DNA from 3 places in the Mesorhizobium sp. M7D.F.Ca.US.005.01.1.1 genome. Region 1 is predicted to be linked to each of the others. Evidence: riboswitches for the same ligand, from Rfam matches in the RefSeq annotation. Region 1 holds a riboswitch; each other region holds the start of a gene.
What was found. Region 1 has a riboswitch for thiamine pyrophosphate ahead of thiB (thiamine ABC transporter substrate binding subunit). Riboswitches for the same ligand answer to the same signal wherever they lie in the genome.
Positions count from the first base shown of each region.

Region 2: it holds a riboswitch for thiamine pyrophosphate, as region 1 does, so the genes downstream of both, EJ076_RS25360 (YkoF family thiamine/hydroxymethylpyrimidine-binding protein) here and thiB (thiamine ABC transporter substrate binding subunit) in region 1, are expected to answer to the same signal.
Region 3: it holds a riboswitch for thiamine pyrophosphate, as region 1 does, so the genes downstream of both, thiC (phosphomethylpyrimidine synthase ThiC) here and thiB (thiamine ABC transporter substrate binding subunit) in region 1, are expected to answer to the same signal.

Region 1 is NZ_CP034453.1:7,108,864-7,112,820, reverse strand. It holds gene EJ076_RS34645 (ABC-F family ATP-binding cassette domain-containing protein) at 1-294, opposite strand, end outside; gene EJ076_RS34640 (thiamine diphosphokinase) at 296-940, opposite strand; TPP riboswitch at 1,028-1,142, shown strand; gene thiB (thiamine ABC transporter substrate binding subunit) at 1,186-2,184, shown strand; gene thiP (thiamine/thiamine pyrophosphate ABC transporter permease) at 2,193-3,818, shown strand; gene EJ076_RS34625 (ATP-binding cassette domain-containing protein) at 3,811-3,957, shown strand, end outside.
Region 2 is NZ_CP034453.1:5,239,811-5,243,767, reverse strand. It holds gene EJ076_RS25370 (SDR family NAD(P)-dependent oxidoreductase) at 112-849, opposite strand; gene EJ076_RS25365 (LysR family transcriptional regulator) at 995-1,912, shown strand; TPP riboswitch at 2,076-2,189, shown strand; gene EJ076_RS25360 (YkoF family thiamine/hydroxymethylpyrimidine-binding protein) at 2,180-2,788, shown strand; gene EJ076_RS25355 (ABC transporter permease) at 2,875-3,642, shown strand; gene EJ076_RS25350 (ABC transporter ATP-binding protein) at 3,642-3,957, shown strand, end outside.
Region 3 is NZ_CP034453.1:491,219-495,175, forward strand. It holds gene EJ076_RS02275 (metallophosphoesterase) at 1-305, opposite strand, end outside; gene EJ076_RS02280 (hypothetical protein) at 797-1,060, shown strand; TPP riboswitch at 1,378-1,494, shown strand; gene thiC (phosphomethylpyrimidine synthase ThiC) at 1,598-3,433, shown strand; gene thiO (glycine oxidase ThiO) at 3,430-3,957, shown strand, end outside.

The sequences.
Region 1 (3,957 bases):
ATCGTCGGCGGGGCCAAGTCCGGCCTCGACATAGGCGCGGACACTGGCAAAACCCTCCATGTCGGGCATCTGGGGCAGATAGCGTACGGTCGCCGAAGGCTGGCGGAACACCTCGCCGTCCTGCGGCTCGATCAGGCCGGCGGCGATCTTCAGCAGCGTCGACTTGCCCGACCCGTTGCGGCCGACCAGTGCGATCTTGTCGCCGGCCGAAGCCGTCAAGGCGGCACCATCGAGCAGCGGCGTGCCGCCGAAGGTCAGCTTTATCCCGTCGAGGTTGAGAAGGGGCGGGGCCATGTCAGCTTTCAGGTAAGGGGTAGGGATGAGCGAGCAGCATCGCGCGGCCATGGTCCAGCGCGATTTCGAGGCGGCCCTTGACCTCGTTGGAAATGGTCAGCGACGAACCGAAGGCCACCTTGACGTGATCGAGCGGCCATTTGGCGCCGGTGACGGTCAGGCCGGCAAGCTCGGAAAAGCCGAGCACCGAAAACAGCGTGCCGTCGGCATAGTCGAAGCCAGCGGTTCCGTGCAGCAGGGGGACGCCTTCCTGGGCGCCGCTGGTCAGAAGCACATCCGTCCCGGCCTCGGCCAGCCGCAGGGCAAGCGCCAGATGCAGGAAAGCGTGGTCGGCGCGCTTGCCGCCGAAGGCGCCGGCGAGCACCAGTCTGGTCGCGCCGCGCTCGAGTGCGGCGGCGATGGCCAGCTCACCATCGGTCTGGTCTTTTTCCGTCGGGAAGGTCCGGCGCGGCACGGCAGCGAGATCGTCAGGCAGGTTGGCAGGCACCGAATCGAAATCACCCACCCACAGCTCCGGCACGAGACCCAGCAGCCGCGCATGGCCGATGCCGGCGTCGGCGGCGATGACGCGGGAGCCTTCGACCTGGCGGTCGAGCCGTGGCGTGCGGATGAGATCGCCGCCAAGCAGGATGGTGAATGTGCTCATATCGTGTGGCCCTTACCAGCCCGGCACGGGAAACGGAAGGCGGCAAACTCCCACTTGCGTGGGGGATCGGCCCGGCCTATGTGTCGAAACGCTCTAACGGGGTGCCGGACGCGATCTTCGCGGACCGGCTGAGAGGCAATCTCGCCAACCCGCTGAACCTGATCCGGTTTGTACCGGCGGAGGGATTAGACGTTTCGGACAGTCCGACGCCTCAATTCCTTTCAATTCGAACGAAGGAGGCGCCGATGCGCACGCTTTTATATTCTCTTGTCTCAGCAATGACCGTGGTCCTGTCCGGACCGGCCTTGGCCAAGGACAAGCTCACCGTCTACACCTATGAGAGTTTCACCGCCGACTGGGGTCCGGGTCCCGTGGTGAAGAAGGAATTCGAGGCCGAATGCGGCTGCGATGTCGAATTCGTCTCGGTCGCCGATGGCGTCGCGCTGCTCAACCGCGTCAAGCTCGAAGGCGCGTCGACCAAGGCCGATATCGTGCTTGGCCTCGACACCAATCTTACCGCCGATGCCAAGGCGTCAGGCCTGTTCGCACCGCATGGCGCGGTGACCGACGTCAATGTGCCGGGCGGTTGGAGCGACGACACTTTTGTCCCCTTTGATTACGGCTATTTCGCTGTCGTTTACGACACCGAGAAGCTGAAGACGCCGCCGAAGAGCCTGAAGGACTTGGTCGAAGGCAGTGCCGACGACAAGATCGTCATCCAGGATCCGCGCACCTCGACGCCCGGCCTCGGCCTGCTTCTGTGGGTCAAGTCGGTCTATGGCGACAAGGCGCCGGAGGCCTGGGCCAAGCTCAAGCCGAAGGTGCTGACGGTGACGCCGGGCTGGAGCGAGGCCTATGGCCTGTTCACGAAGGGCGAGGCGCCGATGGTGTTGTCCTACACGACGTCGCCGGCCTACCACATGGTCGCCGAGAACACCGAGCGCTATCAGGCGGCCTCCTTCGAGGAGGGCGAGTATCTGCAGATCGAGGTGGCGGGCATCACCACGACAGGGGCCAAGAATCCGCTGGCGGCAAAGTTCATGGCCTTCATGACCGGACCGAAATTCCAGGATGCCATCCCCGAGACCAACTGGATGTTCCCGGCAGGCAAGACCGACAAGCCGCTCAACCCGGCCTTTGACAAATTGGTCAAGCCAACCAAGACCTTGCTGTTCAGCCCGCAAGAGGTCGCCGCCAACCGCAAGGCCTGGGTGGATGAGTGGCTGGCGGTGATGAGCAAGTAGGCAGCGCGATGACGCCGGCGTATTCCACGGATTCCCGCGTCAGCGCCGGCATTGTCGCGCTCGCCGCAATCGCGCTGCTGATCGGCGGCGCGTTTGCTGGCCTGCTTTTCGAGGGCGCCCATGATTTCTCGGGCGCTTGGGCAGCCTTCGATCCCTATCTGTTGCGCGTCATTCGCTTCACGCTCTGGCAAGCGGCGCTGTCGACGCTGCTTTCCGTCGTGCCGGCGCTGTTCGTGGCGCGCGCTCTGTCGCGGCATCCACGCTTCTTTGGCCGCGCCTTCATCCTGCAGCTCTTCGCCGTACCATTGGCGCTGCCGGCCATCGTCGCGGCCCTCGGCATCCTGGCGCTTTATGGCCGCGCCGGCTATTTCGCCGGCGTGCTCGCCGTGATCGGCGGCGGAAGCTGGCCGGGGATCTATGGCCTGTCCGGCATTCTCGTCGCCCATGTCTTCTTCAATCTGCCGTTGGCGACGCGGCTGTTCCTCGAGGCGCTGCAAACGATTCCAGCCGACCAATGGCGGCTGGCGAGCCAGCTTGGCATGTCGGCGCGGCCGGCGTTCCGGCTGATCGAATGGCCGACGCTGCGTGCCGCCATGCCAGGAGTCGCCGGGCTGGTGTTCATGCTCTGCATCACATCCTTCACGATCGTGCTGATACTGGGCGGCGGGCCGGCCGCGACGACGCTGGAGGTCGGCATCTACCAGGCGCTTCGTTTCGATTTCGATCCCGCGCGCGCGGTGACGCTGACGCTGCTGCAGATCGCCTTAACCTTTATCGTGGTGCTGGCACTGACGCGGCTAGGCGCCAATGTGGTCGGCGATACTAACCTGCCGGTCGCGCAACGCCGCTATCTCTCAGTCAACGGGGCCGAGACCTGGCTGAACGCAATGCTCATCGTCTTGGCGTTGCTGTTCGTCGTCGGGCCGATGGCGGCGACGGTGACGGCCGGGTTGGGCGCCGATCTCGGCCGGCTGGCCGGTGAGGCCACCGTCCGGCAGGCGACGCTGACCAGCATGGTGCTGGCCTTCCTGTCGGCGCTGCTTTCGGTGACGCTGTCGCTGGCACTGACCATGGCGCGGCGGGCCCTAGCGCTGAACCGCCGGGCTGGCCGCAAGACAATGCTCGAGCATGCCACCGATACTGGGGCCGGCTTTGTCCTGGTCGTGCCGCCGATCGTCGTTGGCGCCGGCTGGTTCCTGTTGCTGCGCCATGTCGGCGATGTCTTCGCCATTGCCCCGATCATGGTCGTCACCGTCAATGCGGTGATGGCGATGCCGTTCGCCCTGCGCGCCATCCGTCCCGCCTATGATGCGGCGAGCGAGCGTCACGAACGGCTCTGTGCACAGCTCGGCATTGCTGGCTGGAACCGGCTGATGCTGGTCGACTGGCCGTCGCTGCGGCGGCCGCTCGCCACGGCCTTCGCCTTCGCCATGGCGCTGTCGCTCGGCGATCTCGGCGTCATTGCCTTGTTCGGCAGTGATTCCGTGCAGACATTGCCCTACCTTCTCCTGGCGCGGATGGGCAGCTACCGCACCGAGGACGCCGCCGGCCTGGCATTGCTGCTCGGCCTCGTCTGCCTCGCGTTGATCGTGGCGGCGCACTGGCTGGGAAAGGAGAAGGTCCGGGATGCCTGAGGGGGTGGCCAGCGGGCTTGAAAAGGGCGCACCGGTGCGGCTGGACAAGGTGTCGTTCAGTTATGGTAGTCATGGCAGCTATGGCGAAGCGCCGCTTGTCTTCGACGTCGATTTCGCCACGGCAAGGATCAACGCCATC
Region 2 (3,957 bases), 1.9 Mb from region 1:
AACTGAACATTTCTACTAGCCGCCCTGTTAGGCTTTCCCCCATAAGGTCCACCGGCGCCACTTTCATACGCCACGGGCAATCGATTGCGACTGGGGACGGGGTGCGGGGTTTCATGCCTGCTGCGTCGGGTAGAGCGTCAGGATGTTGACGTTGACCCTTGGTGGCTGTGAAACCGCGTAGAGCATCGCAGCGGCGATATCCTCGCTCTCCAGCTGTTCCATGTCGCCCAGTCTTTGCTCTACCGCCAGGCGCACGTCATCGCGCATGTTGGCCGTGAACTCGGTTTTGACCGCGCCTGGCTCGATCACGGTGACGCGGATGCCGTTCTTGCCGATTTCGCGGCGCAGCGATTCCGCCATGGCGCTGGCCGCATGCTTGGTGCCAGAATAGACGACCGAAGGATGGATGTAGCGGCCGGTGCCCGACGAGACGATGACGATGTGGCCTGAACCCTGTCGTTTCATCGCCGGCAGCGCTGCGTTGATCGCATAGAGCAGACCCAGAATGTTGATATCGACCATCGCCCGATATTCGCCGGTCGTGGTGTTCTGGAAGGGGGCGGCGACGCCCACGCCGGCGACATTGAACAGCATGTCCAGTCGGCCATAGCTTTCCAGCACGCGACTGACCATCGCGGTTGCCTGCTCCTCGTCGGCGATGTCGGCCCCGATCGCGAGCGCCTCGCCGCCGACGTCGCGGATGCGCTTGGCCAGATCGTCAAGCCGCTGCCGGCGCCGCGCCGCAATGGCAACGACCGCGCCTTGCGCTGCAAGCGCAAGTGCTGTTGCCATCCCGATGCCGGAGGAGGCGCCGGTCACCAAGGCGATTTTTCCGTTGAGTTTCCACATGTTCGTCGCTCCTGCTCAGAGGGAGATTCAGATGAGCTCGATGCCGATGATCGGCGACGTTCGAGACATGTCCTCAAGCTAGGCAGCAGACCCCCTACGAAAAATGCGATAGAATTCCATCATACTCATTGGAGAATATGGCATAATGCGCGGACGTGACTATGCGGAGCTGAAGGCCTTTGCCACTGTCGTCGCGCATGGCAATTTTGCTCGTGCCGCGGACGATCTCCGGATTTCGGCATCGACGCTCAGCCAGACGATCCGCCAGCTCGAAGCGCGGCTTGGCTTGCGCCTGCTCAACCGCACGACCCGCAGTCTCTCGCTGACCGAAGCCGGCGCGCGCCTGCACGCGCGCTTCGCGCCGGCCATGGCCGAGATGGAGGCGGCGGTCGGCGATGCCGCCGCCTTGCGTGACACGCCGGCCGGCATCTTGCGCGTCCATATGCCCAGCGTCGCTGCCGCCACCTATCTGGAGCCGGTGCTCGGTCGTTTTTACGAAACATGGCCGGACATCGTGCTCGATGTTACGATCGACGATGCCGCCATCGATAGTGTCGAGGCCGGCTATGATGTCAGCGCCAGGCTTGGCGAATTTCTCGAAGCCGATATGGTTGCGGTGCCGCTTGGCGGCGCGCAGCGCCAACTCGCCGTGGCCTCGCCGGACTACATCGCCCGTCACGGATCACCGTCAGCACCCGCGGATCTGCTCCAGCACCGCTGCATCAACTGGCGCCGGCCGGGCAGCGCCGGCCTTTACACATGGGAATTCGCCAGGGGTGGCCAATGGTTCTCGGTAGCGGTCGATGGTCCGCTGGTCGTCTCCAGCCGCGACATGGCCGTTGCCGCCGCGGTGCAGGGCGTCGGCATCGCCTTCTGGGCGGAAGAGCTGGTGCGTCCGCTGATCGACGCTGGCAATCTGGTCCCGCTGCTGGATGAGTGGTGCGCGACTTTTCCCGGCTGGTTCCTCTGCTACCAGAAGCAGCGTCATACGCCGCCGGCCGTGCGCGCCTTCGTCGATTTCCTGCGGCATGCGCATGCCGGCCAAACACGGTCAGGTGGTTGACGGCGTGCACGAAGGTGATTGCATCGCGACTGTGGAGAGAACCGCTCGCGGCAGCGAGGGTGCCCGATAATCCCGCTCAGGCAGCACCATGTCTGGCGCAATGCTTTTGGCGCAGTGCGCTGAAAAAACGGCTTTCACTTCAGCTAGAATGGTGCTTTAACCCGCGCATCCACAGGGGTGCTCCGTACGGTCGGGGCTGAGACGGGGGCGGCAAGCCCACAGACCCTAGAAGCTGATCTGGGTAATACCAGCGGAGCGAGGCGGGCGATGTTTTCAGGCGCACAGATTTCCCTATATCCCATGGCCGACGATTTCGTCGGCGTCATCCTTGGCGCGCTTGGCGCGCTCGATCCCTGGCGTGACAAGCTCAGGATCGAGACCGACGACATCTCGACCTTGCTGGTCGGGCCGCCCGAAGTGCTGTTTCCAGCCATGCGCGACCTCTTCGTGGCGGCGGCGCGCAGCGGCAAACATTGCGTGTTGTCGGCCACCATCTCGCGCGGCTGCCCTGGCGAGCCGGATGATCCGATCTGCCGCTCCGATGCACTTGGCGGGCCTGTCGGGCCACTCGGTCCGCGCAAGGATGCGGCCATCGCGGCGGTGCACAATGCAGCTGCCACCGGCCAGCCGGCGGCAGCGCAGTTCTCGCTCTATGTGATGGGCACCGACGACCACATGGACGAGATCTACGGCTGCATCGACTTTCTCAAGCAGTCCGGCGTCTATGAACGTTCCAAGCATTTCTGCACGAAATTGCGCGGTGATGCCGGCGCGATCTTTTCGGCGCTGGACGAGGCTTTCTGCCGCTTCGGACTAGGCGCCGGCCACGTAACCCTCGACGTCACGGTCTCGGCCAACAGCCCGTCGGCTGTCTGAAGCTGCCGCCGCCTCCGCGCGGCCGTCAAAGGTTATCTCCAGTGGCCTCATCATCCGTCGCTTCGCGCCCGATCGCGAGCCTTCTTATGAAGGCGGGACCGGCCATTATCTCGGTCGGGCTGCTCCTGCTGGCATGGGAGCTTTATGCCAGCTATTCCGGCATCAAGCCGACGATACTACCGGCGCCGTCGCGTGTCTTCGAGCAAGCGATGCTCAATCGCGAGGCGCTGGTCGACAACGCCATTCCGACCATCCGCGCCACGCTGCTTGGCTTTGCCTGCTCGCTCAGCGCCGCCTTTGCGCTGTCGATGCTGGTCGACTTCTTCCAGCCGCTGCGGCGTGCGCTGTTTCCCGTCTTCATTGTCAGCCAGACCTTGCCGCTGGTGGCGATTGCGCCGCTGGTGGTGCTGTGGTTCGGCTTCGGACTGGCGCCCAAGATCATGCTGGTGGCGCTGGTCACCTTCTTTCCGATGCTGGTGGCATTGGTCGAGGGCTATGAGGCGACCGAGGCCGAGGTCGGGCAAATGCTGCGCGCGATGGGGGCAGGGCGCTGGCGCATCTTCGTGCTGGCGCGGCTGCCTTCGGCGCTGCCTTATTTCTTCGCTGGCCTGAGGATCTCCATCACCTATGCGGTGGTCGGCGCCATCTTCGCCGAATATGCCGGCGCCGCGAAGGGGTTGGGCATCTACATGCTCAACGCCAAGAACAATTTTCGCCCCGACCTGGTGCTGGCCGCCGTCGGTGCCAGCGCCGCGCTGACACTTGTCCTGTTCGGGTTGACTGTGCTGCTGCAGCGCCTGGCCATGCCCTGGGAGCGCGCCGGCAAGGAAACCGCAGGGAAGAGGCCGTGGTGATGAGCCGGCTCGAGCTGCGGCATGTGCGCAAAGCGTTCGGCGGGCTCGACGTGCTGGCCGATATTTCGCTGAGTGTCGACGCTGGTGAATTCGTCTCGATCCTCGGGCCCTCGGGCGCCGGCAAGTCGACGCTGTTCCAGCTTCTGACCGGCGCCGAGCATGGCGAGGGCGAGATGTTCTTCGACGGCGCGCCGCTCGATGACCACGGCAGGCACTTCGCCTTCATGCCGCAACGCGACGCGCTGATGCCTTGGCGACGCATCCTCGACAACGCGACGCTCGGGCTCGAAGTGCAGGGCATCAGGCGCAAGGCGG
Region 3 (3,957 bases), 550 kb from region 1:
ATCAACGGAAGCGCCTTTGAACTGCGTCCCTGTGCGCGGCAGAGCAACGTGAAATGCTGGAATGCCGAAGCAATGAAGGTCTTGTCGCCACGGCTCGTGAAATCCCCCATGAAGGCGATCGAATCCAAGGGCTTCGAAGTCGTCAGCCGCCGAAGTTTCGTCAAGACGGCACGCAGCGAAGACGCGCGTAGCTTCTGCGTTATTTTCGGAGCGAACTTGCTATCCTTGGCATCGATGTTGCTAGAGGAAGGATGCCAGTCCGGATAGTGAATATCGCCTACTTGAAGGATTCGCACCCGCCGCATAACTCGCCCCCCTGCCGAGAGCCATAGACTAATCCGTTCGCTTTTGCCAAGCGCGAACGATCATCCGCAGTGTCCTTAACGAGGTAGCCTGCACTTTTCGAGAATTGCCACGGCGGCTATTTTTCGGCTGTGAAGCACACGAGACCCGTGACGTGAGACCCAGTTGCTCAATGCCCAGTTGCTCAATGAGCTTTCTTACGAATAAGGGAGAATTTCCGCGGCCGGACTATCTCTGAGCGAGCGTGCATGACTGCCAACGGAAGGTCTTGCACGCACCCTTGCGATCTTGAGCAATGGTCGCCATGACTTTCTTCTTGCAGGCTTTTGAGTGGCCCAGCCTGCGATCACCAGACCCCACCGATTCTAAAGAGCGTGGCAGATGGGATAGTCGAGGTTGCCCGTGCACAGTCACGCTCAGGGCTTGCGCCGCCCAGAGGACACGCTGAAAAGGCAGATTGGGGCGCAAGCACGCCATTCACGAGAGGTTCGACATGAAGACCATGCAAGAAAAAGACATTCCGGCATTCGTACAAGCAGTTGTGGACGCCGGCTGCAAAATTTGCGCGATTGGCAACTTGGGATACGTCTTTGGCGATGCTGATTTCACGCCAGCGCAACGGAGGGCCGTCGAGCCACAGCTGCGTAGGATTGCTGAAATCTACGGCGAACGCGATCATCTCATGAACGAGATAGCTGTATATCTGCGGTCGATCGGACGCCATGTCGAGGTTGAGCCGAAGACAGGTATTTCCTGATGGCCGTGATCGCGAGAAGCCGTCTTCCAACCTCTGAATCCTAAAGGAGGTGACCCCCAAGGCCGTTCGTCACCTTCGACCAGAATAACCACATCCGTGACCGCCTGAGCTACTTGGTCGATACGCGCACATGGCCAATACAGTTTCTCCATCCTTCACGAAGCGAATGAGGCTTTGGCCATTCAGCCCCGGTCTACGGGGCGTGACTTGTCCCCGATGCATGCGCGAGCTCTCCGCCCGGCTGGCCGCCGGTCGTCGCCACCGGCCGAAGGCGCCCGAATGCGCTTGACAAGATAGCGTCAGCCCGTTCAACCTAAGGCATTCACCAGGGGAGTCCCGGCAAGGGGCTGAGATACTGCTGGCTTTCGCGGCGCAGTGACCCGTTGAACCTGATCCAGTTCATACTGGCGTAGGGACGGTGCAAGCGCTTTGCGGGAGTTTACGCCCGAGGTCCTGTTGCAGCAGGTCTACAGAAGCGTCTTTTCATCCTTCCGGCACAGAACTGGGTCTCCAATGCATGAGCAAAGGAGCCTCACGATGAATGCCCTCACCCCCGCCGTATCGACGGGACCACTGCCCGCCTCGCGGAAAATCCACAAGCCCGGCGTCCTCTACCCGCAGATCAGGGTGCCGATGCGCGAGATTTCCGTCCATCCGACGGCCGGCGAACCGCCCGTCACCGTCTACGATCCGTCCGGCCCCTACACCGATCCATCAGTCGAAACCAGCATCGAAAAAGGCCTTGCCCGGCTTCGCCACGAATGGGTCACGGCGCGTGGCGATGTCGAAGCCTATGACGGCCGCCACGTCCGGCCGGAAGACAATGGATTCGCCACCGGCGAGCGCCTGACACCGGAATTTCCGATACGCAATCGGCCGCTCAAGGCCAAGCAGGGCAAGGCGGTGACCCAACTTGCCTATGCGCGCGCCGGCATCATCACGCCAGAAATGGAGTTCGTAGCCATCCGCGAGAATCTCGGCCGCGAGGTGATGCGCGGCAAGCTGCAACGCGACGGCGAAGCCTTCGGCGCGGCGATCCCAGATTTCGTCACACCCGAATTCGTGCGCGACGAGGTGGCGCGCGGGCGCGCAATCATTCCCGCCAACATCAATCATCCCGAGAGCGAGCCGATGATCATCGGTCGCAATTTTCTGGTCAAGATCAACGCCAACATCGGTAACTCGGCTGTCACATCGTCGATGGCCGAAGAGGTCGAAAAAATGGTCTGGGCTATCCGCTGGGGCGCGGACACGGTGATGGACCTGTCGACCGGCCGCAACATCCACAACATCCGCGACTGGATCGTGCGCAATGCGCCGGTGCCGATCGGTACGGTGCCGCTCTATCAGGCGCTGGAAAAGGTCAACGGCATCGCCGAGGATCTGAACTGGGAGGTCTACCGCGACACGCTGATCGAGCAGGCCGAGCAAGGCGTCGACTATTTCACCATCCACGCCGGCGTGCGGCTGCACTACATCCCGCTGACCGTCGACCGGGTCACGGGCATCGTCTCGCGCGGCGGCTCGATCATGGCCAAATGGTGCCTGCACCATCACCGGGAGAGCTTCCTCTACGAGCATTTCGAGGAGATCTGCGACATCGCCAGAGCCTATGACGTCTCCTTCTCGCTCGGCGACGGCCTTCGTCCCGGTTCAATCGCCGATGCGAACGACGCGGCGCAATTCGCCGAACTGGAAACACTTGGAGAACTCACCAAGATTGCCTGGGCAAAGGACTGCCAGGTGATGATCGAAGGCCCGGGCCATGTCCCCATGCACAAGATCAAGCAGAACATGGACAAGCAGCTCGCAGTGTGCGGTGAGGCGCCGTTCTACACGTTGGGGCCGCTGACGACCGACATCGCGCCGGGCTATGACCACATCACCTCAGGGATAGGTGCCGCCATGATAGGCTGGTTCGGCACCGCAATGCTTTGCTACGTCACGCCGAAAGAGCATCTCGGCCTTCCCGACCGCAACGACGTCAAGATTGGCGTGATCACCTACAAGATAGCCGCCCATGCAGCCGATCTGGCGAAGGGCCATCCGGCAGCGAAAACCAGGGATGATGCCCTTTCGCGCGCGCGCTTCGAGTTCCGCTGGGAGGACCAGTTCAACCTGTCGCTCGACCCCGAAACCGCACGGTCCTTCCACGACCAGACCTTGCCCAAGGAGGCGCACAAGCTGGCACATTTTTGTTCGATGTGCGGGCCGAAATTCTGCTCCATGCGCATTTCCCACGACATCCGTGCCGAGGCCCAGAAGGAAGGCATGGCGGCAATGGCGGCAAAATACCGGGAGGGCGGCGATCTCTACATGCAGGCGGACGAGACTGGCGTACCGGTCGTGCCAGAGGCTCCCAAACCATCATGAGGGTGCTCGTCAAAGGGGCCGGCGTTGCCGGCCTCACCGTCGCTTTCGAACTCGCCGCCCGCGGCGCGACGGTCACCGTCGCCGAGATGCGGCATGGCCTTGGTGGCAACGCGTCGTGGTTCGCCGGCGGCATGCTGGCGCCATGGTGCGAGCGCGAAAGCGCGGAGCAGCCGGTGCTGGATCTCGGACGCGATGCTGCCGACTGGTGGGATGCGGTGCTGTCGGGTCAGGTGACACGGGCCGGGACATTGGTCGTGGCCGCGCCGCGTGATGCCGGTGAGCTTGACCGGTTCGCCAGTCGCACGTCAGGGCATCGGCGCGTCGATGAAAACGAAATTGCGCTCCTGGAACCCGACCTCGCCGGCCGCTTCCGGCGTGGATTGCTCTTCCCCGACGAGGCTCACCTCGACCCACGCCCGGCGATGGCGGCACTTCATGACAAGCTTGCGACCATGGGTGTCAAATTCCACTTCGGCTGCGACGCCCGGCCTGTTTCGGGATTCGCCCGTCAGATAGACTGCATG